DNA from 2 places in the Thermoanaerobacter siderophilus SR4 genome. Region 1 is predicted to be linked to the other one. Evidence: a T-box and tRNA genes for the amino acid it is inferred to sense, from the RefSeq annotation. Region 1 holds a T-box; the other holds one or more tRNA genes.
The links. The T-box of region 1 lies ahead of ileS (isoleucine--tRNA ligase). A T-box ahead of a tRNA ligase gene usually reads a tRNA of that ligase, here a tRNA-Ile.
Positions count from the first base shown of each region.

Region 2: it has a tRNA-Ile gene. The T-box ahead of ileS (isoleucine--tRNA ligase) is inferred to sense a tRNA for this amino acid. The anticodon was not compared.

Region 1 covers NZ_CM001486.1:2,039,704-2,049,690, forward strand. Annotated here, with positions in the region: gene THESIDRAFT1_RS14990 (transposase) at 298-384, opposite strand; gene THESIDRAFT1_RS09965 (RidA family protein) at 1,002-1,379, shown strand; gene THESIDRAFT1_RS13040 (tryptophanase) at 1,505-1,672, shown strand; gene THESIDRAFT1_RS09970 (biotin/lipoyl attachment domain-containing protein) at 1,810-2,997, shown strand; gene THESIDRAFT1_RS09975 (YggS family pyridoxal phosphate-dependent enzyme) at 3,004-3,708, shown strand; partial or broken gene THESIDRAFT1_RS12685 (cell division protein SepF) at 3,712-4,124, shown strand; gene THESIDRAFT1_RS09990 (YggT family protein) at 4,141-4,443, shown strand; gene THESIDRAFT1_RS09995 (YlmH family RNA-binding protein) at 4,440-5,186, shown strand; gene THESIDRAFT1_RS10000 (DivIVA domain-containing protein) at 5,215-5,700, shown strand; gene THESIDRAFT1_RS10005 (TM1266 family iron-only hydrogenase system putative regulator) at 5,690-5,935, shown strand; T-box leader at 5,995-6,214, shown strand; gene ileS (isoleucine--tRNA ligase) at 6,269-9,067, shown strand; gene THESIDRAFT1_RS10015 (amidohydrolase) at 9,114-9,987, shown strand, end outside.
Region 2 covers NZ_CM001486.1:1,503,868-1,513,854, forward strand. Annotated here, with positions in the region: gene secG (preprotein translocase subunit SecG) at 343-582, shown strand; gene THESIDRAFT1_RS07300 (deoxyguanosinetriphosphate triphosphohydrolase) at 663-1,676, shown strand; gene dnaG (DNA primase) at 1,813-3,603, shown strand; partial or broken gene rpoD (RNA polymerase sigma factor RpoD) at 3,635-4,707, shown strand; tRNA gene THESIDRAFT1_RS07315 (tRNA-Asn) at 4,756-4,830, shown strand; tRNA gene THESIDRAFT1_RS07320 (tRNA-Ile) at 4,837-4,912, shown strand; gene THESIDRAFT1_RS07325 (tRNA (adenine(22)-N(1))-methyltransferase) at 4,977-5,681, shown strand; gene THESIDRAFT1_RS07330 (Nif3-like dinuclear metal center hexameric protein) at 5,641-6,756, shown strand; RNA gene rnpB (RNase P RNA component class A) at 6,834-7,182, shown strand; gene deoD (purine-nucleoside phosphorylase) at 7,333-8,034, shown strand; gene manA (mannose-6-phosphate isomerase, class I) at 8,100-9,056, shown strand; tRNA gene THESIDRAFT1_RS07345 (tRNA-Val) at 9,113-9,189, shown strand; tRNA gene THESIDRAFT1_RS07350 (tRNA-Ala) at 9,210-9,285, shown strand; gene THESIDRAFT1_RS07355 (glycosyl hydrolase family 18 protein) at 9,375-9,987, shown strand, end outside.

The DNA of each region.
Region 1 (9,987 bases):
AGCTTCTCTGTTCTCTTTATCTCCTGAGTCTTTTTTGTTTGTATTCTTCATTATATTTTATTATATTTTCTTTGTTCCTTTGACATTTTGTAGACACTTTCTCTCTTTACACCATCAAAATTCTTTGTCAAGAGGTGGGGTAGGTGTTTTCTGAATGCCTGCCCTTGCTTTTTAGATCAGAACATAATGTAATTATTAGCAATTTTACATTAAATGTAAATAACTTCATTATACTCTAGACCTCATTTGATACAGAGGCTATCCAGTATTTGCTTTTATATTCCCTTGTTACCCTTTTTACACACAATAAGGTATCCTCTTTCTAAATCGTTCAAAATTCCTATATCCATATGCCTCCCTCTTTGATACTTTAACTTTTGTTATGACATTTTGATTATATCTTCAGCTTTTAAAAGTTTTGTGATATAATTGTTATGCACTTATTCTGGCCTTTTGAGTGTTTTTAGTATTTGAACAATTATAATATAACAGGTATTTAGAACAAGTGCTCTATTTTTTTAAATAGGGTGTTATTACCCACCATTATAGAATTTTTTAAAAAATGAAAAAAGGAGAGGCGGACTTCTCACCTCTCCTTTTTCAATGTATTTTTTGGGAAGTGCAGAGATGGGAAGTACGATTAAGGGAGAAAACCACTCCTTAATACCATACTTACCACCTCCTGCACATACTAAATTGTATTTCTACTTTAATTAATATTATAAAGGTCAAAGAAGGTCAAAATTAAATAATTAAGTTTATCCACAATTTTTCGCCCAAAACATTAAAAAACTCAAGGTAAATGAGATTTTTCTCTTTTTATTTCAATATTACGTTATTTTTCACTGGGTTTAATATTAAAATTTTTGACAACAAAGGAGTGCAAAAAATTTTATAATCATTAAAAAAATATTGATAAGCCATAAATATTAATGATATAATATTCTATGTATTCAGATTTTACATATTGTATAACACTTTTACTGAAAGGATGAAAATAAATGAAAACCATAATAAACACCGATGCTGCGCCAAAGGCTATTGGACCATATTCGCAAGCTATCATGATAGACGGCTTTTTGTACACATCAGGGCAAATAGCAATTGATCCTGCTACAGGAGAACTTGTAGAAGGAGGTATTGAAGCGCAGACGGAAAGGGTTTTAGAGAATATAAAAGCGATTTTAAAAGCTGCGGGGATGGACCTTAACAATGTTATAAAGACAACTGTATTTGTCACTAACATGGGGGATTTTGCTAAAATTAACGAAATTTATGGAAGGTATTTTAAAGACAATCCACCTGCCCGTTCCTTAGTTGAAGTAAAAAGTCTTCCTAAGGGTGCGCTTATAGAAATAGAAGTTGTAGCACATAAATAAAATTTTCTCTTTTTTTAAAGAATTATTAAACGATTACAAGCTGGGGAAATAAAAATAGGAGGTATCAACAGTTAAGAAATTTTAGGTAAAACAGTATAATTGTAACTAGAGCGATAAATAAATTTGTGCGCCTTACAATTCCAAGGAGAGTTTACACTAACAGCCATATGGATGTTATAGCAGAGGCTGTAAAAAGAGTTTATGCAAGAAGAGATAAAATAAAAGGATATAGATTTACTTATGAGCCGCCAATATCGAGGCATTTTACTGCGAGATTAGAACCGGTAGAATAAAAAATAAGGGGATGGGCAATTCACCATCTCCTTATTTTGTCTATAAAAATATCGAAAACTGTGATAAAATGAATATATGCATAAATTTGTAGAAGGAAAATCGGCATTTATATAGAATATATTGATAGGTGAGAGATGTGAAAAGGTTAGCTAAAATTATAGTTATATTATTGGTGATAGTTTACATAAGTAAAGTAGGGATAACGACTTTTGCAAACAAAAATAAAACTACAGTAGTGACTTATGGAAGTATTTTAATAGCCTTTAATGCCCAAGGATATGTTATAAAAAATGAAATAATGATAAATGCTCCTTTTGATGGTAAAATAAAAAAACTTGTACCAAGTGGAGAAAAAGTTCCCAAAGGTACTCCTATTGTGCAAGTTTATTCTGCTGATTTTGATGAGGAAAAACTACATCAATTAGATGAGGTAAACAGAGAACTAAAAAATCAGGATACTAATATACCTTTTTATTCAGATGTTCAAAAATTAGACGACATAATAAAGAAAGAAGAGCAAAATTATCAAAATGCGATACAGCAAAATAGCCCTGGTGCAGATAAAATACAAAAAAGGATTGAAGACTTAAAAGCCAAAAAAGAAGAAATTTTAAGTAAAGGGCCAATAATGCTCCAAAGAATTGAAAACTTAAAAGAGCAAAAGGAGTATTTAGAAAAATATGTAGAAAAAAATGTGATTACTGTAAATTCACCAGAGTCAGGAATTGTAAGTTACTATTTCGATGGCAGTGAAAGTATTCTACATGAAAAAGATATGTTCAATTTAAATCCGACACAACTTGAAAATTTAAACTTTCAATCCAAAGAAATTAGTACAGAGGTAAAAGGAGATTACCCTTTTGTAAAAATAGTGGATAATTTGGAGTGGTATTTAGCGTTGGTTTTAAATGAAAAACAACAGGACTTATTAAAAGAAGATAGTAATGTGAAAATTTTGATTGATAATTATGGTGGTGAATTGCGGGGAAAAGTTATAAAAACCTATAAAGGTGACGATAAATTATATATAGGAATAATTGAGATGATAGATGAATATCCCAACTTTTATAAAACTTCTAAAATAAATGTAAAAGTTAAAGTTAAAGAGTACAATGGACTTAAAATACCTCTTTCTTCTATTGTACAAAAAGAAGGAAAAGAAGGAGTTTTTGTAATAAAAAATGGCAAAGTTCCTACTTTTAAAGAAGTAGTAATAAAGGCTACAGATGGCAAATATGCGATTGTAGAAAGCGTTGATAAAACATCTGGATTAAAAGTGTATGACGAAATAGCGGTAAATGGAGAGGATTACTTGAGCAAATAAGGGGGGATAAATACGACTATATGTGAAAATATAAGAAAGATAAAAGAAAACATAAAAGAGCATGCATTAAAGGTAAATAGAAATCCGGAGGAAATATTAATTGTGGCAGCTACTAAAACTTTCGGTGTTGAAACTATAAAAGAGGCTATTGCTTGTGGAATAACTGACATAGGTGAGAATAAGGTTCAAGAGTTAAATGAAAAGTATCCTTATTTAAAAAATGAGGTAGAATTTCACTTTATAGGACATTTACAGACAAACAAAGTGAAATACATTATTGACAAAGTTAAGTTGATACATTCTTTAGATAGTATTAAATTGGCAGAAGAAATAGACAAAAGGGCTAAACAAAAGAGTCTCATAATAGATTGTTTGGTGGAAATCAATATTGGTGGAGAGGAAAGTAAATACGGAATTCCTCCTGAAGAAATGCATAATTTTGTTAAAGAAATGGAAAAATATGATAATATAAGAATTAGAGGGCTTATGACAATAGCTCCTTACCTTCCACCGGAAGAGGTAAGGCCCTATTTTAGAAAGATGAAAGAATTATTTGAAGAGCTAAAAGAAATTAAGCAACATAATGTACAAGTAGAATTTTTGTCAATGGGCATGTCCAATGACTATTGGGTAGCAGTTGAAGAAGGGGCGAATATTGTTAGAATTGGCACTTCTATTTTTGGGCAAAGACAATATAATGTGGAGGGATAATTAATGTCTTCAAAAGTGATTGATAAATTAATGAGTTTCTTTGGTATCGATGAGCCAGAAGAAGAGAAAGAAGAAGTAGACTCTTTACAACCTGTCATACCTTACGATAGAAAGCCTAAAATTGTCAATATTCATACACAGACCCAAGTAAAAGTTTTGATTTTAAAGCCAGAAAAGTTTGAACAAGTGATGAATATATGCAATGAATTAAAAATAAAAAACCGGTGATTGTAGATTTACAAAAGATGGACAAAAATGAAGCTCAAAGAGTAGTGGATTTTTTAAGCGGTGCAGCCTATGCTCTTAATGGAGAGATAAAGAAGATATCTGGCTATATATTTTTAGTTGCGCCTGAGAATTTTGACATTACAGGGGATATAAAAGATGAAGTAAATTCTTTATACAATCTAAATTGATAAGGAGGAAATGATTTTGCCTGTAAATTTTGCAATTTTAACAGCATTAGATTATTTTTTTGAAGTTATAAATTGGCTTATATTGATAAGGGTTATTTTATCTTTGCTAAGAATGGAGAATATGTCAAATCCACTTTCTCGTTTTGTGATCATAACGACAGAACCAATACTTGAGCCTTTTAGGACATTACAATTTAGGTCTTCTATTGGAAGAAATTTAATGATAGATTTTTCGCCGGTTTTGGCGATTTTGGTGATTCAGTATTTAGTTCGTCCTTTAGCTTTTAAATTAGTATTATTACTGATGAGGTATATATGATGGACAAAGAATTTACTGTATCCCGATTTGAAGACATAATTAAAGGCGTTTTAAAATCTAAAAGAGTAAAATATACAGACTTTTTAAGCCTCTCTGAACAAAAAATTTTTGAAAAAACTATATTAAAGTATCGACAGCAAGATATAAACTATAATCTAGATGGAGGATATCCTTTAGCAGAAAGAAAGATAGCAATTATTTACCCCGATTTTTTACAGCCGGAAGATACCCCTATTTGCGCTGTAAGAATTGAAGGCAATTTTTCTAAGCTATCTCATAGAGATGTGTTGGGTTCACTTTTAGGGTTAGGGATAAAAAGACAAAAAATAGGCGATATAATTGTAAAAGAGGATAAATGTGACATATTGTTACATAAAGATGTGGAAAGTTATGTACTTATGAACCTTTTTAAAGTCGGGAAAGAGAAGGTAAGAGTTAATTCAATTGACTTGAAAGATGTGATAGAACCTGAAATAAAATATAAGGACATTTTTTCTACCGTAGCCTCACTACGGGTTGACAGTGTGGCAGCTGCAGGTTTTGGTATATCAAGGACGAAGGCTTCAGAACTTATAAAGTCCGGTCTTCTTCAAATAAATTGGGAGTATACAGAGGACCCTTCTTCAGAAGTAAAAGAGGGAGATGTAATTTCTTTACGTGGTTTTGGAAGAATTAGATTAGAAGAAGTGAGAGGTAATACAAAAAAAGGTCGCGTTTCTGTACATATTCTAAGGTTTATATAATGTTACAAAAGAAAAGGAGGTAAATATTATGCTGACGCCTATGGATATACATAATAAAGAATTTAGGCGGTCTTTTAGGGGTTATAATGAAGAGGAAGTGGACGAGTTTTTGGATAAAATTATGGAAGACTATGAGATGTTATACAAAGAAAATGCGGAGTTAAAAGATAGAATTAATATAATGAATGAAAAACTTCAAAGCTACATAAATATGGAGAACACTTTAAACAATACTTTGATTGTTGCTCAAAATACTGCAGAGGAATTGAAAAGAAATGCAGAAAAAGAAGCACAACTTATCATACAAAATGCACAACAAAATGCAGAAAAAATATTAGAGAAGGCAAATCAAGAAGTTGTAAGAATAAGAATGGAGTTAGAAAGATATCGCAAGCAATTAAATGTTTTTAAAGCGAAATTTAAATCTCTTTTAGAAGCCCAGTTGGAATCAATACTTTCAATAGATGAGAAAGAATTGATTCCAGATGAGGATGAGGAGAAGGATGCAGAATAGATTAGGGGTTGTTGGAATATTAATTAAAAATAGAGAAAATGTGGCAGATAGGGTAAATCACATATTGAGTGAGTACGGCCACATTATTGTAGGGAGAATGGGTATACCCTATAAAGATAGGGGAGTATCGGTTATCGCTTTAATAGTTGATGGTACAACGGATGAAATAGGGGCTCTTACTGGTAAACTTGGAAGTCTTCCTGGGGTAAAAGTGAAATCTGCTCTGACTGCATGAGATATGCATACTATTGACGAAAAACTTGTGGTATTATATAATTGTGTAAAAAAATATTGTTAAAAGCTATGATGAGGACGAGTAAGTAGAAGCGACTTCCAGAGAGTTGGCGGTAGGTGCGAGCCAATAAGTTCGTTTCTACTGAAAATCACCTCGGAGCTGCAGGCTGAAATAGGAGTAAGCTGTGCCGGGTTTCCCGTTATCTTAAATGAGAGATTAAGACAAAGTTTTTCTTTGTCTTAATAAGTAGGGTGGTACCGCGAACTTCTCGTCCCTGACGAGAAGTTTTATTTTTAGTTTGAAAGATAATATTTGAAGAGGAGGTAATGTTCAGTGGATTACAACAAGACACTTAATTTGCCGAGGACAGATTTTCCTATGAAGGCTAATTTGCCAACACGAGAGCCAGAGATATTAAAAAGATGGGAAGAAATGGATATTTATCATAAAACATTGGAAAAAAATAAAGGCAAGGAAAAATATATTTTACACGATGGGCCGCCTTATGCTAATGGAGATATACACATTGGAACTGCTATGAATAAGGTATTAAAAGACATTATAGTGAAATACAAAACAATGAGGGGTTATGATGCTCCTTATGTGCCAGGATGGGATACACACGGTCTTCCTATTGAACAGCAAGCTATAAAAACTTTAGGTATAAAAAGGCATGAAGTAAGTCCTACAGAATTTAGAAAAGTGTGTAGGGATTTTGCTTTTTCTCAGATTGAAAAGCAAAAAGCTCAATTCAAAAGATTGGGAGTAAGGGGAGATTGGGATAATCCTTATCTTACCTTGAATCCGGAGTATGAAGCTAAACAGATAGAAGTATTTGGTGAAATGGCTAAGAAAGGCTATATCTATAAAGGTCTAAAGCCTGTATATTGGTGCCCCAGCTGTGAGACTGCTTTGGCAGAAGCAGAAATTGAATACTTTGATGAAACCTCTGATTCTATTTATGTAAAATTTAGAGTTAAAGATGATTTAGGGAAATTCAAGGGAATTGTTGAGAATCTTAATAATGTGTATTTTGTAATATGGACAACTACTACATGGACTATTCCGGCTAACCTTGCAATTGCTTTAAATCCAGAGTTTGATTATGCGCTTGTAAAGTTTGGAGACGAAGTATATATAATGGCAAAAGATATGTTAGATACTGTAAAGAAAGAAGCTAACCTTTCAGATTATGAAATAGTTGCTGTATTTAAAGGAAAAGATTTGGAGGGCATGAAGGCTACCCATCCTTTATATGACAGAGATTCTTTAATAATCTTGGGTGAGCATGTAACTTTAGAAGCTGGTACTGGATGTGTTCATACTGCTCCCGGCCATGGTGAAGAAGACTTTTTAGTTGGGCAAGAGTATGGTCTTGAGGTTTTAAATCCAATAGATGATAAGGGATATTTTACAGATAAAGCGCCAGGATATGCTGGTCTGTATTATGAAGAGGCTAACAAGGTCATAAAGGAAGACTTGAAAAAAGCTAATGCATTAGTGGCAGAAACCCGTATTACCCACTCATATCCTCACTGTTGGAGATGTAAAAGTCCAATAATATTTAGGGCGACAGAACAGTGGTTTGCTTCTGTGGAAGGATTTAGAGAAGAGGCACTAAAAGCTATTAAAGAAGTTAATTGGTATCCTTCATGGGGCGAAGAGCGCATAACTAACATGGTAAGAGATAGACGAGACTGGTGTATTTCAAGGCAAAGGGTATGGGGTGTGCCAATTCCTATATTCTACTGTGAAAAGTGTGGGAAACCGCTTATAAATGATGATACAATAAATGCAGTTAAAGAGATCTTCAGGCAAAAGGGTTCAGATGCATGGTTTGAAATGTCAGCTGAAGAGATATTGCCAAAAGGGATTACTTGCGAATGCGGTTCTACAAAGTTTAGGAAAGAGACAGATATAATGGATGTGTGGTTTGATTCAGGCTCCAGCCATGCAGCTGTGTTGCAAACTCATCCTGACCTAAAGTGGCCTGCAGAGCTTTATTTAGAAGGTTCAGACCAACACAGAGGATGGTTCCAGTCTTCCCTTTTGACATCTGTGGCAACACGTGGAAAAGCACCTTATAGAAACGTATTGACCCACGGGTTTGTTGTAGACGGTGAAGGAAGGAAAATGTCAAAATCTTTAGGGAATGGTATTGACCCAGCTGATGTAATTAAAGAATATGGAGCAGATATTTTGAGGCTTTGGACTGTTTCTGCTGATTTTACTTCAGATATGAGAATTTCACAAGAGATTTTAAAACAGATGACAGAAGCGTACAGAAAAATACGTAACACTAGTAAGTTCTTGTTAAGCAATCTTTATGACTTTGACCCTGATAAGGATATGCTCCCTTACGAAGAGCTTTTAGAGATAGATAAATGGGCTTTATATAGGCTTAACAGAGTAGTTGAAGAGCTTACAGAGGCTTTTGATAAATATGAGTATTACGATTTTCTCCATCTGGTTCATACCTTCTGTGTAGTAGATATGAGTAGCCTTTACCTGGACATTTTAAAAGACAGATTGTACACTTATCCTGCTACTTCTAAAGAGAGAAGAGCGGCTCAAACGACACTTTACATTATTTTAGACACTCTTGTAAGGTTGATAGCACCAGTGCTTACATTTACTTCAGAAGAAATATGGTCATATATGAAGCACGACAGTCAAAATAATTTTGAAAGTGTTCAGTTAGCTGATTGGCCTCAAGTCCAAGAAAAATACAATAATCCTTATATAATAGAAAAATGGGAAAAACTTTTTGACATAAGAAAATATATTTCTAAAGCTCTTGAAATAGCGAGAACCGACAAAAAGATAGGTCACTCTTTAGAGGCACAAGTGGATATATATCCATCTCAAGAGCTTTATGATTTCTTTAAAGGCTTTAATGACCTCGAATATATGTTCATAGTTTCAAAGGTGGTACTTCACCAACCAGAAGAACCTGTTCCTCAAAATGCTTATGAAAGTGAAGATTATAATTTAAAGATTGTGGTAACCCATGCACCGGGGGAAAAATGCGAACGCTGCTGGATGTACAGTGAAACAGTAGGAACTATAAAAGAGCATCCAACTATTTGTGCAAGATGTGCTTCTCACATTGAGCAGCAAACACAAGTTTAAAAAGGGGATTTTTCCCCTTTTTAAACATTATTTTAGGAGGGATATTATGAATCTGCTTATAAAAAATGTAGCTTTGCTATCTATGAAAGAAGAACAGCCACTTATGGAAAACACCAATATCTATATTGAAGGCGACACGATAACTTACATAGGAGAAATTAATCCGGATATAAAAGTTGACAGAGTCATAGATGGAACAAAAAAAATTGCAATGCCGGGTCTTATAAATGCTCATACTCATTTGGGAATGTCTTTATTTAGGAATTATGCAGATGATGTGCCGTTATTTGATTGGTTGAGTAAACATATCTGGCCCGTTGAATCTAAACTTTCAGCAGAAGACGTTTACTGGGGTTCTTTATTGAGTATGATAGAGATGATTTATTCTGGTACTACTACTTTTTGCGATATGTATTTTTTTATGGATGAAGTAGCTAAAGCAACAGAAGAAGTAGGGATAAGAGGAGTGTTGACAAGGGGTATTATAGAAGAAAGTGACGCTGAAATAAATAAGGAAAAGTTAAGAGATACGCGAAAACTTTATAATACCTGGCATAATAAAGCGGATGGAAGAATCAAAGTAATGGTGGGTCCTCATGCACCTTATACCTGTAGCCCCTCTTATTTAAAGGAAGTAGTAGAGTTAGCTAAAGAGTTAAATACAGGAATTCATATTCATGTATCAGAAACAAAAAAAGAAGTAGAAGAAAGTTTCCAAAAGCATGGAAAATCTCCTGTGAAACATTTAAAGGACATAGGAGTATTTGATGTTCCAACTATAGCAGCTCATTGTGTTCATGTAAGCGATGAAGACATTGAAATATTAAAGGAAATGAAGGTATCACCAGTTTACAATCCTACCAGTAATGCCAAATTAGCCAGTGGTTTTGCTCCTGTGGATCAAATGCTAAAAAAAGGAA
Region 2 (9,987 bases), 540 kb from region 1:
AATGGGTTCCCTTTTTTAATAGTCTGTGTAAAATTATAAGTTAGGTAATATTGCTGACATTTTGCACAAGAGAAGCGACTTGACAGCCCGGCACTCAACCGAAAATGTTAAAAAAGGAGAATAAGAGAAAGGACCAGCCCGTTCAGTTGAGTGCCGGGAAACTTAGCGAGACCGAAAGACGGAAGCGGGGCCGAAGCCAAGGATGGCGGAGGCGGGCAACTATTAACTTTTGACACACACTTTTTAATAAAACCTCTTGATTAAGAGATACATTATGATATAATATAGTATGTGGTATTGTGTTTTTGACAGAGCAAAAATTAGAGATAAGGCGGTGTAAATATGCTAAAAACTGTACTTATGGTTATACAAATTTTGGTTAGCATTTTCTTAATAGTAGTTATACTTTTACAAAAGGGCAAAAGTGCAGGTATTTCTGGTGTAATTGCAGGAGGAGCAGAAACATTTTTTGGGAAAAATAAAGCTCGAACTATGGAGGGGACATTAGAAAGGCTTACAACTATAGCGGCGGCGTTGTTTATAATTTTGTCTATGGTATTGACTATAATGATGGCTAAATAAAAAAGACAGTGCATTTAGAAATTAAGAAACCCTTTATGGGTTTTTATTTTTACCACCATTAAAAAAGGCTAGGTGGTCAAATGAAAATTAGAGAAATTACAGAGGAATTAGAATATCAGCTGCTTTCTCCTTATGCGACAAAAAGCCGTGAAACTCGCGGCAGGGATAAAGAAGAGGAAAAATGCGATATAAGGACAGAATTTCAAAGAGATAGAGACAGGATTATTCATAGCAAAGCTTTTAGAAGATTGAGCCATAAAACACAAGTCTTTATTTCTCCAGAAGGTGACCATTATAGAACAAGGCTAACTCATACTTTAGAAGTAGCTCAGATTGCAAGAACAATTGCAAGAGCTTTGAGGTTAAACGAAGATTTGACAGAAGCTATTGCTTTAGGTCATGATTTAGGACATACTCCTTTTGGCCATTCTGGTGAGGAAGTTTTAAATAGACTTTTAAAAGATGGCTTTAGACATAATGAACAAAGCATTAGAGTGGTTGAGGTTTTAGAAAATGATGGAAAGGGTCTTAATTTGACTTGGGAAGTTAAGGATGGCATATGTAACCACTCTACCGCAGGAAATCCTCAGACTTTAGAGGGACAAGTAGTACAAATTTCTGATAAAATAGCATACATTAATCATGATATAGATGATGCAATAAGGGGAAAAGTTTTAAAGCCGGAGGATTTGCCAAAAGATTTAATAGGAATTTTGGGAGATAAGCATAGTAAGAGAATAGATACAATGGTAAAAGATGTTATAAATAATAGCTTAGGAAAGCCAAGAGTTTCAATGAGTAAAGAGATTTATGAGGCTACTTATAGCTTGAGGGATTTTTTATTCAAAAAAGTTTATATTGGGTCAAAAGCTAAAAAAGATGAGGAAAAAGCCAAAAGAGTAGTAGAGCAATTGTTTTATTACTTTTATGACAATATTGACAAGATGCCTCAAGAATTTATAAAACTTGCTGAGATTTATGGAAGAGAAAGAGCTGTTGCTGATTATATTGCTGGTATGACAGACAAATATGCTCTTTTAAAATACAAAGAGATTTTTTTGCCCAGTCCTTGGTTTGAGCAAAATATTTTTTGATTTTAATAAAAATTTAATAAAACCAAAGAAGGATTTTTAAATCTTTTGTCGAATATATATTGGTCGCTACTAATAAATTAATTTGGTAAAGAGGAATTTAACAATTTTTGTCGAATAGAATAATTAGGTGATATTGATGGCTTACTCAAGAGAAATGATTGAAAAGGTCATAGAAGCAAATGACATAGTAGATGTTATATCAGAGTATGTAGAACTAAAAAAAGCGGGAAAAGAATTTAAAGGTCTGTGTCCTTTTCATAGAGAAAAAACCCCATCTTTTATGGTCAGTCAAGAAAAACAGGTTTATCACTGTTTTGGCTGTAATGCCAGTGGAAATGTTGTTACTTTTATAATGGATATTGAAAATTTGACTTTTAAAGAAGCAATTGAATTTTTAGCAGATAGAGTGGGAATAACTCTTGAAGAAAGCCAACTAAGTGATCAGGAGTACCGAAGAAAGAAGCTTATTGACGAAATATATAAAATAAATAAATTAGCAGCTATGTATTTTTATAATAAGCTTTTTTCTGAAGAAGGTAGACAGGCTTTAGCTTATATAAGAAAAAGAGGTTTGACAGAAGCAACGATAAAAAAATTTGGAATAGGTTATTCACCACCTCAAGGAAATGGACTTTTAAATTTTTTAAAGGAAAAAGGCTATACAGAAAGTTTTCTGGTAAAGGCGGGACTTTTGTCTCAAAAAAATAACCGCTATTACGACAGGTTTAGAAATAGAGTAATGTTTCCTATTATAGATGTAAAGGGTAATGTTATAGGTTTTGGAGGCCGCTCTATTGATGATAGTTTGCCTAAATACTTAAACACTCCGGAGACAGAGGTCTTTAAAAAAGGCAAAACGCTATTTGCAATAAATTTTGCTAAAAAAACTCAACAAGACAAATTTATTATTGTAGAAGGATACATGGACGCTATTTCCTTACACCAAGCTGGAATAGATTGTGCTGTAGCATCTTTAGGAACCGCTTTGACAGGGGACCAAGCAAGACTCATAAAAAGGTATAAAGGAAATGTTGTAATTGCTTATGATGCGGATGAAGCTGGTATTAGTGCCGCATTAAGAGGACTTGACATTCTTGATGAATTGAATTTAAATATAAAAGTACTGACTATTCCTTATGGGAAAGACCCTGATGAGTTTATAAAAAAAGAAGGAGTAGAAGCATTTAATCAATTAATAGAAAATGCCGATAGTTTAATTGAGTTTAAAGCAAAGGTATATAGAAAAAATCTCGACCTTGATAACCCTCAAGATAGAATAATATATGTTAAAAAAATTGCAAAAGATATCGCAAAACTTTCTGATGAAGTGAAAAGGGAAGTCTATATTTCTTCAGTGGCTAAAGTTGCTCAAATATCTGAGAATGCAGTGAGAACAGAGGTTGCTCGTTTTGTCAATAGGGAAATTGAAAAAAATCAAAAAAATATGTATATGGCTGGCAAGATAAGGCATAATATATACAGTAGCAGTAGTAAAATATCACCAGAAAAGTACTTAATTGCATTGCTGCTGTATGATAATAATCTTTACAAAAGGGTGAAAGAAACAATTACTGCCGATATGCTGGAGAATGTTAAATTAAAGCCAATTTTTGAAGAAATAATGTCAAGGTTGGAGGATGGGAAAAAAACTCAAATAAATGATATTGTTTATTTATTACAAGACGAAAATCTCATATCTGATTTTAACGATATTATTAAAGCTTTTTACGAGAGTGAAAATATTACTGAACAAGCTATTGATGATATTATAAACAAGATTCTCATTAACAGTTTGGCAGTTAAAAGAGAAAAGATTAAAAGAGCCATCAATGAAGCTCATATGTTGGGGGATATAGATAAAGAAAGGCAACTTTTAATAGAATTACAAAATTGTGAAAAGGAGATGCTAAAGATAAAAAATGGCTAAAAAGAAAGAAACCCATAGGGAGGGGAAACCTATGAACAACGAAGAATTGTCTAAAGAAGCCATTACAGAACTTATCAATAAAGGAAAAAAACTGGGATGCTCACCTACAATGAGATAATGGATTCTTTAGAAGATATTGATTTAAATCCTGACCAAATTGAGAAGGTATATGATGCTTTTGAAGACATGGGAATTGAAATTGTTGGGGAAGAACCTCGTCAGGAAGAAATAACTGAAGAAGATTTAGACTTAGACCTTTCTCTTCCTGAAGGAATCAGTATAGATGACCCTGTGAGAATGTATTTGAAGGAGATAGGCAAGATTCCTCTTCTCACTCCTGAAGAAGAGATTGAATTGGCAAAAAGAATCGAACAAGGAGACGAAGAAGCTAAAAAAAGACTTATAGAAGCCAATTTAAGATTGGTTGTAAGCATAGCAAAAAGATACGTAGGAAGAGGAATGCTTTTCTTAGATTTGATACAAGAGGGAAATTTAGGGTTACTCAAAGCAGTTGAAAAATTTGACTATAGAAAAGGCTACAAATTCAGTACTTATGCCACATGGTGGATAAGACAGGCTATAACAAGAGCTATTGCAGACCAAGCAAGAACCATAAGAATCCCTGTACACATGGTAGAAACTATCAACAAATTGATAAGAGTTCAAAGGCAATTGCTGCAGGAATTAGGTCGCGAACCTACCCCTGAAGAGTTGGCAAAAGAGATGGGTATGCCAGAAGAAAAAGTAAGAGAGATAATGAAAATAGCGCAAGAACCTGTATCTTTAGAAACTCCTATTGGGGAAGAGGAAGACAGCCACTTAGGAGATTTTATACCCGATGAAGATGCACCAGCTCCAGCAGAAGCTGCTGCTTTTACAATGCTAAAAGAACAATTGATGGATGTTCTTGATACTCTAACGCCAAGGGAAGAGAAAGTACTAAGACTTAGGTTTGGCCTTGATGACGGCCGAGCAAGAACTTTAGAGGAAGTAGGAAAAGAATTTAATGTTACAAGAGAACGCATAAGACAAATTGAGGCAAAAGCATTAAGAAAATTGAGGCATCCCAGCAGAAGCAAAAAATTAAAAGATTTCCTTGATTAAATAAGCTTCTTGACAATGGGGCAAAAATCTGTATAATTATTATTGTATTCCTCAGTAGCTCAAGGGTAGAGCAACCGGCTGTTAACCGGTAGGTTGTAGGTTCGAATCCTACCTGAGGAGCCACTTTTTGGGCCTTTAGCTCAGCTGGCAGAGCGGTCGGCTCATAACCGATTGGTCCGGGGTTCAAATCCCTGAAGGCCCACCATTTAGAGAAAAAAGCATTTAGCTTTAAATGCTTTTTTATTTTTTTATACTTTTAGGAGGATTACATGAAACTTACAGAGCGATTAGGGAAAATTGCTGAATATATTCCTCATGGGTCAAAAGTTGCAGACATAGGTACTGACCATGGTTTTATTCCTGTTTACCTTATTGAAAACAAAATAGCTACCTATGTCGTTGCTTCAGATTTAAATAAAGGTTCCTTAAATAAAGCTGTAAAAGAAGTTCAGAAGCGAAATTTGCAATCTTTGATAGACACAAGGTTAGGGAATGGTCTTAATGTTTTATCTCCAGGGGAAGTAGACGTAGTTGTCATTGCAGGTATGGGAGGAATTTTAATTACAAAGATATTAGAGGAAGGAAAAGATACTGCAAAAACTATTAAGAAATTTATACTTCAACCTATGAGAGATTCAACATATTTGAGGAAATACTTAATAGAAAATGGATATAAAATTTGTGATGAGGAATTAGTGAAGGAAAATCAAAAATATTATGAAATAATCGTAGCAGAACATGGTAGACAAAAAGTCAAAAATGACATATATTATCAAGTAGGGGAAAAACTCATACAAAAAAAACATCCACTGTTAAAAGAATTTTTGCAGTATAAAATCGACAAAATGAAGAAAATCATAAATAAACTTCCTGAAACCAATGAAAAGCGTAAGCAATTAGAGGAAAAAGTAAAGAAATTCGAGGTGTTGATAAATGGGCTTGAAATGCCAAGTAATAGCTTCCATAATGGATAAACTTGCACCGCGTAAATTTGCTGAAGAGTGGGATAACGTGGGATTATTAATAGGAGATGGTTCTAAAGATATCTCAAAAGTTTTAGTAGCTTTGGATGCTACTTCTGAAGTAATTAAAGAAGCGGTTGACAAAAAAGTAGATATGATTGTAACTCATCATCCGTTAATTTTTAAGCCAATAAAAAATGTCAGAGCTGATAATCCAGTGGGCTCATTGTTAATACAACTTATTAAAAATGATATCTCGCTTTATGCAGCCCATACCTCTTTTGATATAGCTCCAAATGGGGTGAATGATATTTTGTGTAATGTCTTAGGAATATACGATAGGGAAGTTTTGGATGTCACTTATTCCGAAGGATATAAAAAAATTGCAGTTTATGTGCCACAAGGATATGAAGAAGTGGTAAGAAATGCTATGTGCAGTGCAGGCGCTGGTTTTGTTGGGAATTATAGTGATGCTACTTTTCAGGCGCGAGGCATTGGAACTTATAGACCTTTAGAAGGAACAAACCCATTCATTGGTGAAACAGGGAAACTAGAAAAAACAGAAGAAGTAAAGATAGAAACTATAGTACCTCAGAGATATTTAGAAAAAGTGGTAACTGCAATGCTGAATGTTCATCCCTATGAAGAGGTTGCTTATGATATTTATTCTTTGGAAAATGTTAAAGAAGAATATGGGCTTGGAAGAATTGGAATTATTTCAGAAACTACTTTGCAAGAATTAGCTTTACAAGTAAAAGCAAAACTTAAAATTAATAATTTAAGAGTGGTAGGAGACCTAAATAAAAAGATCAGAAAAGTGGCTGTATGTGGTGGAAGCGGTGCAAGTCTTATTCACAAAGCTGTTTCTAAAGGAGCGGATGTTTTAATAACAGCAGATATTGGCTATCACGATGCAGTAGAAGCCCAACACCTCGGATTGGCTTTAATTGATGCTGGACATTTTGCTACGGAGAATATTGCAGTCAGGTTTATTGCAGAATATATAATCGATGAAACTCAGAAACAGGGACACGAAATAGAAGTATTAATTAGTGAAAGTCAAAAAGATCCTTTTATGTATCTATAATTAGGTTGACAAAAACAGATATATATGATAATATATACTCGACTGATATTAGAAAAATATATATGAAATAACGCATGTGAGTAAGTCGGATGGCCGCGTGTGATTTCGCACGAGGAAAGTCCGAGCTCCACAGGGCAGGGTGCCGGGTAACACCCGGTGGAGGCGACTCCAAGGAAAGTGCAACAGAGATATACCGCCTGGCACTCAACTTGTTTAGTGCCAGGTAAGGGTGGAAAGGTGAGGTAAGAGCTCACCAGGGACCAGGCGACTGGTCTGCTCTGCAAACCCCACCTGGAGCAAGGCGAATAGGAGGGAGTAGGTGGCCCGCCGTTTCCCTCGGGTTATGCCGCTAGAGGTGTCAGGCAACTGACCCCCTAGATAGATGGCCATCCTCGACAGAACTCGGCTTATAGACTTGCTCACATGCATTTAAAATACCATGATTTTGTGGTATTTTTTATTTTTTATTTATACAAAATTAAAAAATTGTTTGGTCCATAAATTTTTGTTTGATTTAAAAGCTGTTTTTTGCTAATATTATATATGGGCAAAACTATTATAGAAGGAGAGATTCAGATGAGCATACATATTGGGGCTAAAGAAAACGAAATCGCTCAAACAGTGTTATTGCCAGGAGATCCTTTAAGGGCTAAATACATAGCAGAAAATTTTCTTGAAGATGTAAAATGTTACAATGAAGTTAGAGGAATGTATGGTTTTACAGGATATTATAAAGGGAAAAGAGTGTCAGTTCAAGGGACAGGCATGGGAGTACCTTCTTTATCTATTTATGTAAATGAGCTTATAACCAGTTACAACGTGAAAAATCTTATAAGAATAGGTACTTGTGGTTCTTTGCAGCCAGATATCAAACTCAGAGATATAGTAATTGCCATGAGCTCTTCAACAGACTCTGCAATAAATAAGATTAGATTTAATGGCATGGATTATGCTCCTACAGCAAGTTTTAAATTATTGAAAAAAGCCTATGATAAAGCAATGGAGTTAGGAATACAACCTAAAGTAGGAAATATTCTTACAACGGATACTTTTTATAATGATGACCCAGACAGTTGGAAACTATGGGCGAAGTTTGGTGTTTTGGCAGTAGAAATGGAAACTGCAGGACTATATACTTTGGCTGCTAAGTACAATGTAGATGCTCTTACAATATTGACAGTGAGCGATAGCTTGGTTACCGGAGAAGCAACGACAGCTGAAGAAAGGCAAAAGACTTTTATGGACATGGTGAAAATTGCACTAGAAATAGCTGAATAATTTTTTAAAAGAGGATAACCTTGTTTATCCTCTTTTAAAATAATTGAAAAAGGAGCTGATAGTTGATGAAACCTTTAAAATTTAAGCCTATTTTTATGGAGAGAATATGGGGAGGTACTGCATTAAGAGATAAATTTGGATTTGATATTCCCGAGGGTAAAAAAATTGGAGAATTGTGGACAATATCTGACAATAGAACAGCTGTTAGTGTAATTGAAGGTGGAGAATTTAATGGCCAAAAACTAAGTGATATAGCCTACAAATTTTTTGAGGATATATACGGTAAAGGGGTAAATTATGAGAGATTTCCTTTACTTATCAAAATAATTGATGCACAAGACAAACTTTCTGTCCAAGTTCATCCAGATGATGAATATGCTTTTAAATACGAAAATGGCGATTCTGGAAAAACAGAGATGTGGTATATAATAGATGCAAAACCAGGGGCTAAACTTGTATGTGGTTTAAAGGAAGGAACTACAAAAGAAGAATTTAAAAGGCTATTGGAGGAAGAAAGATTAGAAGAATGTTTAAAAGAAATAGAAGTAAAGCCAGGAGATGTGGTTTACATACCTTCAGGGATGGTGCATGCTATAGGTGAAGGCATACTTATTTGTGAAATTCAACAAAATTCAGACCTCACCTATAGAGTATATGATTACAATAGAGTAGATGAATTCGGGAGGAAAAGGAAGTTACATATAGAAAAAGCATTAGATGTTATAGATTTTAATTTAAAAACAGATAAAATAATACCTGAATTTAAAGGAATACAAGGCGGACGCATATCTCATGTTGTTAAATCTCCATATTTTCAGGTAAGTATAATTGAAATAAATGAAGAAGTAAAAATAGATACAGAAGGAAAATTTAACACTTTAACAGCTGTAGAAGGAAATTGTAAAATTGACTATTATGAAGGTACTGTTGAATTAAAGGCAGGAGAAACTGTATTAATACCTGCTTCTATTCCAAGTTATACAATAGAGGGCAATTGCAAGGTGCTCAAAGCTTATATATAGAAAGCGTAAATATTGACAACCTTTTATTAAAATTGTATAATAAAAAAGCAAGAAGTGGGGTTATAGCTCAGCTGGTCAGAGCGCTACGTTGACATCGTAGAGGTCACAGGTTCGATCCCTGTTAACCCCACCATTTTTTTATATGGGTTACATGGGGATATAGCTCAGTAGGGAGAGCGCATGCCTCGCATGCATGAGGTCAGGGGTTCGAATCCCCTTATCTCCACCAAACTGAAAATAAAATATTTTTATACATAAAATTTATTTTTTATCAAAAGATATAACCGAATCATAAAAATGAGGAGGTTATATCTTTTTATGTGGAAAAAATTGAGATTGATATCAATCTTGATAATTTTGCTATTAACCATATCAATATCTTTGAGCGGATGTAAAAGTACAGCTCAAAAACCATTTTTCAAACCTTTTAGTAAGATAGGAGTAAAAAAACTTCAAGTAGTAGGATTTTATGCTGATTCTGCTGGACCAGATAATTCATATCAATCATTGGTAAAATATTCAAGATATATTGATACACTTTCTCCCTTGTGGCTTACTGTAGAAGGAGACGGGACAGTAAAAGATTCTACAAACCCTCAAGCGCTGGATTATGCGAAAAAACAAGGGATAAAAGTAGTTCCTCTTGTTAATGTGGCTAACAGCAAAGATGAAGTTCTTTTGGATCCAAATATCCGAGAAAAGGCTATTTCTCAATTAATGGCTTTATTAAAAAAACATGATTTTGACGGTTACAACATAGATTTTGAGTTTATTCCTCATGGAACTAAAAATTATGTTCAGGACAAAGATTATCTTACGGCTTTTATAAGCAAAATAAGACCGCTTATCAAAAAAGAAGGTAAAATTCTTGACATTTCCGTTATACCTCATTATCAGGTACCTAAAGAAATATCAGGTATATACGACTATC